2 linked regions of the Marinagarivorans cellulosilyticus genome follow. The protein of the gene in region 1 interacts with the protein of each later gene in a pairwise test. Links are inferred from orthologs where the notes say so. Each region holds a gene or a part of one and is shown on either strand. Other genes may lie near its edges.

Region 1 (6,196 bases):
TTATTCAGTGGGCACCGGGTTTGCCGAAAACGCGCTCGGGTAAAATTATGCGTCGCATATTACGCAAAATAGCCGAGGGTGACCTTGAGTCCTTGGGGGATACCTCAACACTGGCCGACCCAAGTGTGGTGGATAGCCTAATTGCAAATCGCCAGTCAAGCTAGACACTGGCTGGTCGTTGGTTTAGGGTGCGCGCTTAATTTATTATTTGCTGCTTGTCAGCCGGAGTTACTCTGTGAAAATTGCTAATGATTTAGCCGTCGCCATCCATTACACACTCACCGACGAAAGCGGTGAGACTATCGACTCATCAGCCGGCGCAGAGCCTTTAACTTATCTGCAAGGTCACGCCAATATCATTCCTGGGTTAGAGCGTGAACTAGAAGGTTGTGCTGTGGGTGATAAAAAAGTCGTTACTGTTCAGCCTGCGGACGGTTACGGCGAGCACGATGAAAACTTAGTGCAAGCGGTGCCACGCGAAATGTTCTCGGGCGTAGATAGCATTGAAGTTGGCATGGAGTTTCAAGTACAAGGGCCACAGGGCGAGCAGTTTGTAGAGGTTACTGAAGTTAGCGAGGAAACCATCACTGTGGATGGCAATCATGTATTAGCCGGTAAAGTGCTTAATTTTGATGTTGAGGTTGTTGATGTGCGCGAAGCAACCCAAGAAGAGCTTGAGCATGGCCATATTCATGGTGAAGGCTGCAGCCACTAAACTTATAGCCGCTCTAGTACGTTAAACGTAAAAAGGCTCCTTTAGGAGCCTTTTTTATGCGTGTTAGCGCATGCTTTCTGCAAGCCTGTCGAGTTGTGAGGTGACCTGTTGGCTGGCATTTTCCATCTGTCTTACGCAGGCAACGGCACCTGAAAAGTCGTTGCGGTGGTAAGCATTGACTGCATTTTTACCTTGGGTATGGACTTCGCGGTGTGGGCTCTCCAAGGCTTTGTAGGCACTTTGGCTTGCATATTTCTTCGCGCCTTCGCCGTTGTTATACCATTGGCCTAGGCGGCATTGGTCGGCATCGGAAAAATCATTGGCTTGTGAATGAGATTGCCCCAAAAGCACTTTGTAGACTTCTAGCTTCCAAGCCATATGGTCCATTTTAATGGTTTGTACAAAAGCGTCGTCGGTCGAGGCATCGATCACGCCAAACATTTTCTTGGCAAGCTGTACTAGGCTGCTGGTTGTTTCCTCAATGCCTTGAGTGTTGCTGCTAACGGTATGAGACTTTTCGCCAACGCGGTCAATACCGCCGACGACGTTATCCATTTCCGTATTCACTTTGTTGATCAGTGCTGCAATTTCGTTGGTAGCTTCAGCTGAACGCTGAGCCAAGCTTCTTACCTCATCTGCGACAACGGCAAAGCCTCGGCCTTGCTCGCCAGCGCGCGCGGCTTCAATGGCAGCATTCAATGCTAGCAGGTTAGTTTGTTCTGAGATGCCTTGAATCATCGATACAAAGCCATTAATACCTTCAGTTACACTTTTGAGGTTATTAACTGCGGCCGCCACCTCGGTGGTATCTTTGCTGATGGTGCTTGTGGTGTTGGTGGTGGTGCCTAGCAATCCCATTATTTGATCGAACATGGCTTGCGATTGTTCAAACTCGTTGCGGCTCTCTGTCAGGTTAACGGCAGAATGTGCAAGGTCTTGTTGAATGGCATTAATAGCCCCGCTCGACTGTAGCCAAAGCTGGTTAAGCTCGTCGCGGTGGCTTGTATCCTCCGGTGGTGGAGTATTGCGCGCTAACTCTTGTGCGCTGGAGAGCTCTTGCTGAAGGTCGGTAAGCCTTTCCTTTAGCTGGCGATTTTCTCGCTCTAATTCGTCTAGCGCTTCTTGTTTTCCTCGAGCAAAAAACATGGTTGGTGCCTCCAGTGTTGGCGCGTAATATGGCCTTGATCAAAAAGTTATTTATTGCTTGTCTGTTTTAAATCATTACCTGAATAACTATAGATCGTTTAAACCAGTTCGCTATGTTTATTGTTCCTTCGCGTTATAGTCTGAGCGACCTAGCTTGCCGGCTCTGATATAATCTCGGTTTTATTTAGCCAGTGACTGCACATGAATATCTCAGACTATATGGCCTATGTTGGCCGCAATGCGCGCCAAGCGTCTAGAGCCATCGCTAAGGCGACAACACAAGAAAAGAATGCCGCGCTGCTCTCTATTGCTAAGCAGTTAGATGCATCGCGTGATCAGCTGTTGCAGCAAAACGCATTAGATATGAGCGCAGGCCGAAGTGCCGGCTTAGACGATGCCTTACTCGACCGCTTAGAGCTTACCGAAGAGCGCATCGATGGGATGATTGAAGGCCTCAAACAGGTGGCCGCGTTACCTGACCCTTGTGGTGAAATAACCGATATGAGCTACCGTCCAAGTGGCATACAACTCGGCAAAATGCGCGTCCCACTTGGGGTTGTCGGCATCATTTATGAGTCTCGCCCAAATGTAACAATAGATGCAGCTAGCTTGTGTTTGAAGTCTGGTAATGCGGCTATTTTACGCGGTGGCAGCGAAGCTATTCATTCGAATAAAGCCATTGCAACAGCGGTAAAGGCCGGCTTGATTGAAAGCGGCTTACCCGAAACCTGCGTGCAGGTCATTGAAACGACAGATCGCGCAGCAGTGGGAGCGCTAATCACTAGCAGCGAGTATGTTGATGTCATTGTGCCGCGCGGTGGCAAGGGTTTAATCGAGCGTATTAGCAACGAGGCTTCCGTGCCTGTGATTAAGCATCTCGATGGCATTTGCCATGTCTACATTGACGACGATGCTGATTTAGATAAGGCGCATCGCGTTGCGCTAAATTCTAAAACCCACCGCTATGGCGTTTGCAATGCGATGGAAACACTTTTGGTTGCGCAGTCTGTTGCATCGAGCATTCTCCCGCGTTTAGCGGAAGACTATATTGCAAAGGGCGTAGAGCTTCGCGGGTGTGCGGCTACCTGTAGCATTATTAGTGCGTGCAGTGCTGCCTCTGAAGAAGACTGGAGTACAGAGTACTTGGCGCCAATTTTATCCATTAAAGTGGTTGCCGGTATTGATGAGGCCATAGCACATATTAACCAGTATAGTTCGCAACACACCGAGTCGATTATCACTGAAAATTACACCACGGCAAGGCGCTTCTTGCGTGAGGTCGATTCCAGCTCTGTCATGGTCAATGCATCAACCCGTTTTGCCGATGGTTTTGAGTACGGCCTAGGTGCAGAGATTGGCATTTCTACCGATAAAATACACGCACGCGGCCCTGTTGGCTTGGAAGGTTTAACATCGCAAAAATGGATTGTTTTTGGTGATGGCCATATTCGATAGGTTGTCGGTTTTGTCTTAAAGGACTGCTGTTATCGCTAGTCAAACGCCGTGCGCGTCCTGGTTGTATTTTGGCGGCACTTTTGATCCTATTCATAACGGTCATTTGCAATCGGCGTTATGCGCTGGGCAACTTTTAAATGTCGCTAACGTCGGTTTTGTGCCTTGCCATATTACACCGCATAAAGATCAGCCGCGTACCAGTAGCCAGCACCGTTTGGCAATGCTTGAATGCGCATTAAAAACCATCGCGTCGAATCCTACAGGGATGAATGTGCACGTTGAAGATTATGAACTCAAGCATGATCGTTCTTCATACACGTTACATACGCTGCAGTACTTACGGCAATTGCATGGCGCCAATACGCCGCTTTTTTGGTTGATTGGCATGGATAGCTTAATAACACTTGACCGCTGGTATGGCTGGCAGCAACTTTTGCAGTATGCGCACATTGCTGTGGTAAATCGGCCCGGCTATTTGGCACCTAGTGACGGCGTATTGGGGCATTGGTGGGCTCAGCATCGCGCATCGCTGCGGGATATTGCCGGTAGTGCTTGCGGTAAATGCATACTGCTAAATACAGAAGAAATGGATTTATCTTCAACAACTATTCGCCGGCTTATAGAGCAACAAAGGCGGTGCAAAGAAACATCATTACAGATTACTCAGCTCGTGCCGCAAGCCGTGGCTGAATATATTAATCAACATAAACTTTATTTAACGAGCGATACCGAAAAATCATGACCAAACCATTAAAAGATATTGTTAAAAGCGCCCTTGAAGATATCAAAGGCGAAAGAATTGTCGAAATAGATGTTATCGGGGTCTCCGATGTAGCAGACACCTTGGTTATTTGCTCTGGCGCGTCGAATCGCCAAGTTAAGTCATTGGCAAATAACGTATTGGATGATGCTAAAAAAGCAGGGTTCCGTCCAATTGGTGTGGAAGGTATGGATGTTGGCGAATGGGTGCTTGTTGATTTTGGCTCTGTCGTTGTTCATGTGATGTTGCCAAATGCGCGCGATTTTTATGAGCTTGAAAAGTTGTGGTCTAAAGTGCCTGCAAACCAAATTCCCGAGCGTGATTAGTACGCGATCAACGGTTGGTAAAAAGCCACAATGAAAGTACAGTTAATTGCCGTAGGCACCAAAATGCCTGATTGGGTTCAAAAGGGGTATTCGGAATACGGTAAGCGCCTGCCTAAGGAATTATCGCCAACCTTAATTGAATTAAACCCTGGACATAGAGCTAAAAACGCCTCTATACAGGCAGCGATTGCGAGTGAGGGGCAAGCCATACTGCAAGCAATTCCTGCTACCGATTGGGTTGTTGCTTTGGATGTGCAAGGCAAGCCGTGGAGTACCGAAGCGCTAGCAGGTCATTTAGAAAATTGGCGAATGGACGGGCGGAATATTAGTTTTGTGATTGGCGGCCCCGATGGTTTAGCTGATGACATTCTTGAGCGTGCAAATGCTAAGTGGTCGCTGTCTAATTTAACACTGCCGCACCCGTTGGTTCGGGTGGTTTTTATTGAGCAATTATATCGGGCTTGGACGGTATTGAATGGACACCCTTACCATAAATAAATGAGCGTTCTATTGTTTATCGAGCAAAAACTTAGCGCAGGATGGGCCGCATGCCAACACTAGGCAGTGATAACGATTTGCGCATGGCCAACCAAGGCCATGAGCGACGCGTAATTCAGCGCCGCATAGGTGTGGCGCTATTGGGTATGTTGGTCATGCTGGGCATTCTGTTGTTCCGCTTTTACAGTTTGCAAGTGACCCAGCACGAGGATTTTGTCACCCGCTCAGATCGTAATCGCATACAGGTTCAGCCGGTAGCGCCCACACGCGGGCTTATTTATGACAGAAATGGCATCTTGCTGGCCGACAACCGCCCGAGTTACCGTTTAAGCGTTATTGTTGAACGCGTTGATAATTTAGATGCGCTTTTTTCTACCTTGGGTGATTTGGTTGAACTAAGCCAGTCAGATATCGACCGCTTTAAAAAAACTAAACGCCGTGCCCGCTCTCCGTATCAACCAATTCCTTTAAAACTTGATTTAAGCGAAGACGAAATTGCCAAAATCAGTGTTAATGAATATCGCTTAGAGGGTGTAGAGGTAGAGGCTGAGCTTGTTCGTTATTACCCTCACGGTGAATTGTTAGCGCATACGATTGGCTATGTTGGACGTATTAATGAGCGCGAATTAGGCTCGTTTGATGAGGAAGCCCGCAAAGACTACAGCGCGACTTATAGCATTGGAAAAATCGGTATCGAGAAAAAATATGAGCGCGAGCTGCTCGGCAAGGTTGGTAGCCAATTTATGGAAACCAATGCCCATGGCCGATCGCTGCGTGTACTGCAGCGGCAGGATCCTACGCCGGGCAAAGATATTCATCTGTACTTAGACTTACATCTGCAAAAAGCCGCTTTTGACGCCCTTGAGGGATGGCGTGGCGCTGTTGTGGCTATCGATGTCAGAACTGGCGGCGTTGTTGCGATGGTCAGTACGCCGAGCTTTAACCCGAATCTTTTTGTTACCGGTATTGGCTATCAAGATTACAACGCATTAAATCGCTCGAAAGACCTGCCACTTTATAATCGCACGATTCAGGCGCAGTACCCTCCGGGTTCCACGTTAAAACCCATATTGGGCTTGGGTGGGCTTGAAAGTGGTTTAATTAGTCCGCAAACCCGTATTCACGACCCAGGTTTTTACCAGCTATCAGAAGGTGAGCGTTTGTATCGCGATTGGAAAAAATGGGGCCACGGAAACAATGTCGATTTAAACAAAGCGATTACAGAATCGTGCGATACGTTTTTTTACGAGCTGGCTGTGCGCTTAGGGATTGATCGCATGCACCCGATTGGCGCTC
Region 2 (6,257 bases), 2.2 Mb from region 1 along the record:
GGCCGCGGCGCATCCAAATTAATTGTCGGTAAAGGTCTCGTTTAGTGCGCAATGAATTACTGGGCAGTATCCATTGGTTCAGCATCATGGTGGTCAGCGCGAGGGTCATTGCCACCATGGCACCGGTTGCAGCAGAAAGCCCGCCGATATAGGCAAGAATGGATATGGTGGCATTGCCTTGTGCCAGCGGTACGGCAAGTGGGAAGTATTGCGAGGGGGTGTCTAGAGTTAGTTGGTAGCCCCCCCAAAGAATGGGAAATATAGGTAATGCCATCAGTAATAAGAATAGGGGGAAGGCCCAAGACGCGAGGTCACTGCTTTGCTTGACGGGGTTTTCAACAACGGTCATGTGAAAGATGTGCGGCATTGAAATAGCAGTAGCAATAAACACTAGCATTAGAGTGTGTGCTGTAGCACCGTCACTGGCGGTATACAGCGCCAGCGCATGATGAGGGTTGTCGCTCAGCCACTGATCTAGGCCTTCCAAGCCGCCGAAGCAGGCAGAAATTACGTAACCGCCCACAATCAGTAACGCGAGTAATTTGATCAAGGACTCAAAAGCCATGGCGCTAATAAGCCCTTTATGGTGCTCGCGGTTGGCGCCGAACAATACGGCAAAAACGGCAATGCCTACGCAATACACCAAACCTAAAGATTGCTGAACACCAAGTTGTCCTATTTGGGTGGGTTGTTCTTGCCCTTTAATTAGCAGCATCATGGTATCGGCCACCGCTTGAATTTGCAGAGCAATAAGTGGCAGCATCGCTAACAGCATAATAAGTGTGGCGAGTGCGCCAACAAGGTGGCTGTGATAACGAAAGACCAATAAGTCAGCCATAGAGTTAATTTGAAAGCGCTTGGCTAGCTCGACGAGTGGCTTAAGGGCAAAGTTGCCAAAAAGAAACAGCAACCCGGTGCCGATGTAGTACGCCAGCGCTCCGTAACCAAAGCGGTCGGCAAGTTCTATAACGCCGTAAAAAGACCAAGCACTGGCAAAAATACCTAGCGAAAGAATATAGGTAATGGGGTGCGAGGTGATTTTGTTACTGATCCAGTTGCGTTCGGTAGCGTAAGCAATACCAAAAACGACGGCGATATAACAAAGGCTGATAAATGCAACTTGTGTGAAGGTAAAGCTCATTAGGGCTTAGATCCTTGTGTACGCTTCTTTTTGTAGCGTTGAACAAGGAAGGCAACAGCGACAATAAGTAGCCAGATGCCAAAAGGGCGGTACCATTCACCGTGAGGGTCCATAACCCAGCCAATAAGAGTGGGGGCGCAAATGTAGGCCACCAGCGCGAGGTAGACTAAGGGGCTGGGCTTGTTCATAAATAAGACTGAGTAGGATGTGAGTAAATTTTACTCAAGTTGTAGAGCCGTCGCAATTCACTTTGGCGCTTTTGTGGTGTGTTGTAACGAATGCGCGATTATTTTTGCAGTGGGTGGGCTTGCTGCCACTGCTCTGTTCCCCATGTTAGCAGCTGTTGGATTGACAAATGCTTGGGTGGCTCAAAGCCCATATGCAGCAGAGCTTGCAGGATATTCTCTTTTGGTGTTTGCAGGTTTACGCCGGGGGCTCCGTGTTGTTTGCTTAGCTTGTAGCCTCTTTCGTCTAGCAGGACAGGGATATGGCAAAATTTTGGGGCGCTGTAATCAAAGATGTCAAATAGCAGCAACTGGTTGAATGTGACATCCAGCAAATCACTGCCGCGCACAATGTGGTTGATGCCCTGTGCAATATCATCGACGATTACGGCTAGCTGGTAAGCAAATAACCCATCCTTTCTGTGCACCACAAAATCGCCAGACGCTAAAAGGTTTTGATGCTGCGAGCCACAAATGCGATCGTGAAACGCGACGTTAACCTTGTGCCCTAGCTGTTGGCAGGCCAGTATGTTTAGTCTAAGTGCGCCTTCGGTATGCTGCAGGGTTCGGCAGTGGCCATCATAGTTACCCTCTAGCGTTCGCAGTCGCTTGCGGGTGCATTGACAAAGGTAGGTAAGTCTATTTTTTTCGAGCTGTTGTAAGGCGTGGGTATAGGCTTGGCTGCGCTGGCTTTGGTAGGTGATATCGCCATCCCAATAAAGCTGGTGCGCTTGCAGGCATTCAACAATAGATTTGGCTGCGCCGGCGGGTTCTCTGGGGGGGTCGATATCTTCCATGCGAACCAGCCATAGCCCCGCGTTTGCCTTGGCGTCAAAATAACTTGCAAGTGCGCAAGCGAGAGAGCCGAGGTGTAGCGGGCCTGACGGGGAAGGGGCAAAGCGCCCTTTGTAAGAAGATGGAGACACAGCGTGCTGCTAACGTGGAGCGGGGTTATTAGGCCCCGCTTTAATGGTGTTAGCCGCCGACTTGTTTCTCTTTGATTTCGGCGAGTGTTTTACAGTCTACGCATTGCGTTGCTGTTGGACGCGCTTCCAAGCGGCGAATGCCCACTTCAACACCACAGGCTTCACAGTAGCCGTAATCATCCGCATCAATAAGCTCTATGGTCTTATCGATTTTTTTAATCAGTTTGCGCTCGCGGTCACGGGTGCGTAGCTCTAAGCTAAACTCTTCTTCCTGGCTGGCGCGATCAGCTGGGTCTGGAAAGTTTGCGGCTTCATCTTTCATATGGCTTACGGTGCGATCAACTTCTTCCATAAGCTCTTTTTTCCAAGCTAAAAGCAAATTTTTAAAATGCTCTCGCTGGGCGTCATTCATGTACTCTTCGCCATCAGCTTCCTGATAAGGCTGGAACCCGTGAAGGGCGAAATGAGTTGCTTGTGAATCGGGCATTATTGCGGCCTCTTATCTCTAAAAACCAAAAACTATCCGTTTGTTTTACCGCTCAAAAAGTGGCATTGGCCTCAGAGTTGGGGCACTCTTCGTAAATTCAAGCTGTTGAGCTTTCGAAAGTGCCTCGGGCCAAGCGAGCAAAGCTAACAGATTCCTAAAAAACGCGCTAGTCATTGGGCTTACTCGTGAGGATATTCGATGATTTTTACGCCAAATTTACAAAAGGCGCGTCTGGTGCGTCGTTATAAACGGTTTTTGGCTGATGTAATTTTACCTGATGGTCAAGAAATTACCGTGCACTGCCCTAATACCGGCAGCATGAAAAACTGTGTTGTGGAAGGCAGCGACTGCTGGTTGCTGTATAGCGATAACCCCAAGCGTAAATACGCATATACCTGGCAATTGGCAACAACGCCTACTGGGCACATTGCTTGCGTAAATACCCATGTTGCTAACAAAGTCATTGGCGAAGCGCTGGCGCAAGGGGTAATTCCCGAGTTGGCTGGCTATGCCGATGTGCGGCCCGAGGTTAAATATGGCGAGGGCAGCCGCGTGGATTTTTTGCTATCTGGCGATTCGCTGCCCGCCTGCTTTGTTGAAGTCAAAAGTGTAACCTTGCTTGATGATGGGCAAGGCTGTTTCCCCGATGCAGTAAGCACTCGCGGGCAAAAGCATTTGCGTGAGTTGATGGCTGTAGCTGCGCAGGGGCAACGTGCTGTATTGCTTTTTTGTGTATTGCATAGCGGTATTGATTCGGTGTCAGCTGCTGCACATATTGATCCTGTATATGCGCAGTTAATGAGTGATGCTATTGCCTCGGGTGTAGAGGTGATTGCTTATGGTGCTAGCATTAGCCCCAGTGAAATTACAATCACCAAGAAGCTAAAGGTGAATGCTTAATGACATGCCTAGGGCTAGAGGAGGTAAATGGTATTGTTAGATTCGCGAGTGGCGACGGCTTGAAGTTTATCGCCAGCGCAGGGGCCGCTGACGCATTCGCCATTGTCGGGCATAAATAAGGCACCGTGGGTCGAGCACCGAATTAAGTGGCTGTCTTTATCCAAAAAAGCATGCTCTTCCCACTCTAAGGGAATGTGCAGGTGCGGGCAGCAGTTGCGATACGCTTTTATTTGGTTGTCATATTCCAGTACTAAATACTGCTCGCCATCAACGGTCACACCAAAAGTAGGGTGCCTGCGGAGGTCGTCGCGGGTGCAAAGCATTCGCATAAAAGTGTGCCTTTAGCCGTATTAGCGGCTTAGGATAATCTAAAGGCGTATGTTTGTGCAGTGCGTGTAAGCGGGTGCGTGCTATTGAGCTTCGACAGCTGAAACCGCTGGGCTTTCCGCTTCGGCTACAAGTTGGGCTTTAAGCGATGGTGACAGGTCGTTCCAATGGACATCCATTAATGCGCCTTGCAATGCATAAAGCATCACTTTAGAGACATGAATGCCGCGTGCTTTTATGCGACGATAGGCTTCTACCGCGCCAACTTGGGCTAGGTCTTGATAAGTATTGATGCCAATAGCGCGTAAAATATTAACCGAGGCCATACCAAGATTGCGAAGTTCGAGTAAGTCTTGGTCTTTTTGAGAAGCAGAGGCTGTCATAGTCTGAATCCTAGTAAATTATTATTATGGCTCTCACAAATAAAGCTAAGAGTCCTGTACGTTTTTAGACAACGATTAAAGGTTTAGCACAGCTTTTGGTTTTTTACCGTGAAAGTGATGAAAAATGTTGCTTAGTTCCCAATCAATGCGCGCATAAAATATGCGTGGTGCATTGTGTTGGACATACTAGCGGCTCTTGGTTATTCCACAATTGTATGGCGCGCCAAAATGAGGAATGTGAGTGTTCAATCGTAAGCAAGCACTAGGCTTGGATGATCAGCATGTCGTAGATGTCGATTTAGGCGATAAGGCGACTTTTAAAATTCATCGCGAGCTCGTTGGGCCGTTAGCTGCAATGCGGCAAGCCGCGCAAAAAGAAGGGTTCGATTTGGCGGTGGCCAGTGGCTATCGCTCTTTTGATCGCCAGCGTGCTATTTGGAATGCAAAGGTCAGCGGGGATCGCCCAGTCTTGGACGAAAAGGAAAATCCACTTAATATTGAAGCATTGGATTCAGCGGATTTGCTTAAGGCTATTTTGCATTGGTCTGCTTTGCCTGGTGGCTCGCGCCACCACTGGGGAACTGATTTTGATATCTATGACGCCAGTGCCCTTAAAAAGGGTCAAACTTTGGCTTTGACGATTGTAGAAACTCAAACGGTATTCTCAGCTTTTTATGACTGGCTCAGCGAGTATTTAGCTGGGCAGTCTGCCTTTGTTCGGCCATACCTTCGTGCCGGCGCCATCGCTTGCGAGCCTTGGCATATAAGCTATAAACCTTTAGCCATTCGCTATGAACGGCTGCTTGACGAGCAAGCTATTCTGGCGCAGTTAAAATGCGAAAATGTGTCACTTGTGAATATTATTGAAGAGAACTTTTCGGCAATATATCGCGATTATATTCGCGCTTATTTTATCGAGGGTTCGCAGTGAAGGCGGTGATTTTTGATTGTGACGGTGTGCTAGTTGATAGCGAGCCGGTGTATGCCGAGGCATTTTCCAGTACTTTAAACGACTTTGGTTGCCCCTTGCCAGCATCGCTGTTGGCGACGGAGCTTCAGGGGCGAAGTATGGACGACTGTTATCGCTGGCTTGCAAAGTACTGGGGTTTTCGTATTACTAGTGCTTTTAAAGAGGCGCTATTTAGCCGAACTGACAGCTTAATTCCTTTGCGTTTAAAGCCGGTTTTTGAGGTGGGTTTACTGGTTGAAGCGTTGAGTTGCCCCAAGGCTGTGGCGTCCAATGGTGTTCGTCGCTCGGTGCTGAATAATCTAGAATTATGTCAGTTAAAGCACCATTTCGATCCCCACATTTACACCGCCGAGCAGGTGGCGCTACCAAAGCCAGCGCCCGATATTTATTTGCATGCGGCATCTAATTTGGGGGTGCAGCCTCAAGATTGCCTTGTCATTGAAGATTCTGCTTTGGGTGTTCAAGCGGCTATAGCTGCGCGAATGCGCGTTTGTTGGTTTGGAGCGAATGCTGACGATCTTGAATTGGCTGGTGGAGTTTATAGGGCATCGACAATGCTAGGTGTACGTCAAGTTTTGCAAAAGCTAGGGCTGCTATAGTTAACAGGTAGCATTTTAAATGCCTTTGTTATTTTTTAAAAAAATTATCACTCAACTTTAGGGCTACACAGTGTGGAATCAGAAAAGTTTGATTTAGTTTTTAGTGGGCAAGTGCTGCCTCGCCAAGATGTTGCTGTTGTAAAAGCCAATATGGCTGCGCTTTTTAAAGTATCGGCCAATCAAATAGAGGCTTTGTTTTCTGGTAAGGCTGTTGTCCTTAAGCGCAATATCGATTTGGCGGCGGCCAACCGATACCGTGTGGCCATTAAAAAAGCGGGTGCTCGTGTTGATATGGTGAAA

What was found.
Region 2: the proteins of MARGE09_RS14600 (region 1) and sfsA interact in binary tests that used the Escherichia coli proteins (3 or more experiments, as listed by UniProt). The link is inferred for Marinagarivorans cellulosilyticus from one-to-one orthologs.

Annotation. Positions count from the first base shown.
Region 1 is NZ_AP023086.1:3,616,382-3,622,577, forward strand. Bases 1,266-4,189 are described here. They hold MARGE09_RS14600 (glutamate-5-semialdehyde dehydrogenase), read left to right. Parts: upstream 1,266-2,062; coding sequence 2,063-3,316; downstream 3,317-4,189. Other genes in these bases: MARGE09_RS21755 (methyl-accepting chemotaxis protein), read right to left, coding at 1,266-1,861; nadD (nicotinate-nucleotide adenylyltransferase), read left to right, coding at 3,378-4,058; rsfS (ribosome silencing factor), read left to right, coding at 4,055-4,189. In the rest of the region: acs (acetate--CoA ligase), read left to right, coding at 1-164; slyD (peptidylprolyl isomerase), read left to right, coding at 236-715; more of MARGE09_RS21755, read right to left, coding at 779-1,265; more of rsfS, read left to right, coding at 4,190-4,402; 23S rRNA (pseudouridine(1915)-N(3))-methyltransferase RlmH, read left to right, coding at 4,433-4,900; mrdA (penicillin-binding protein 2), read left to right, coding at 4,951-6,196. UniProt on the Escherichia coli protein: Catalyzes the NADPH-dependent reduction of L-glutamate 5-phosphate into L-glutamate 5-semialdehyde and phosphate. The product spontaneously undergoes cyclization to form 1-pyrroline-5-carboxylate.
Region 2 is NZ_AP023086.1:1,425,450-1,431,706, forward strand. What follows is about bases 1,843-4,827. They hold sfsA (DNA/RNA nuclease SfsA), read left to right. Parts: upstream 1,843-2,976; coding sequence 2,977-3,678; downstream 3,679-4,827. Other genes in these bases: gluQRS (tRNA glutamyl-Q(34) synthetase GluQRS), read right to left, coding at 1,843-2,291; dksA (RNA polymerase-binding protein DksA), read right to left, coding at 2,341-2,778; MARGE09_RS05705 (Rieske (2Fe-2S) protein), read right to left, coding at 3,693-4,007; MARGE09_RS05710 (TfoX/Sxy family protein), read right to left, coding at 4,089-4,388; MARGE09_RS05715 (M15 family metallopeptidase), read left to right, coding at 4,630-4,827. Also shown: MARGE09_RS05680 (sensor histidine kinase), read right to left, coding at 1-1,141; MARGE09_RS05685 (hypothetical protein), read right to left, coding at 1,141-1,329; more of gluQRS, read right to left, coding at 1,428-1,842; more of MARGE09_RS05715, read left to right, coding at 4,828-5,319; MARGE09_RS05720 (HAD family hydrolase), read left to right, coding at 5,316-5,957; MARGE09_RS05725 (hypothetical protein), read left to right, coding at 6,030-6,257. UniProt on the Escherichia coli protein: Binds to DNA non-specifically. Could be a regulatory factor involved in maltose metabolism.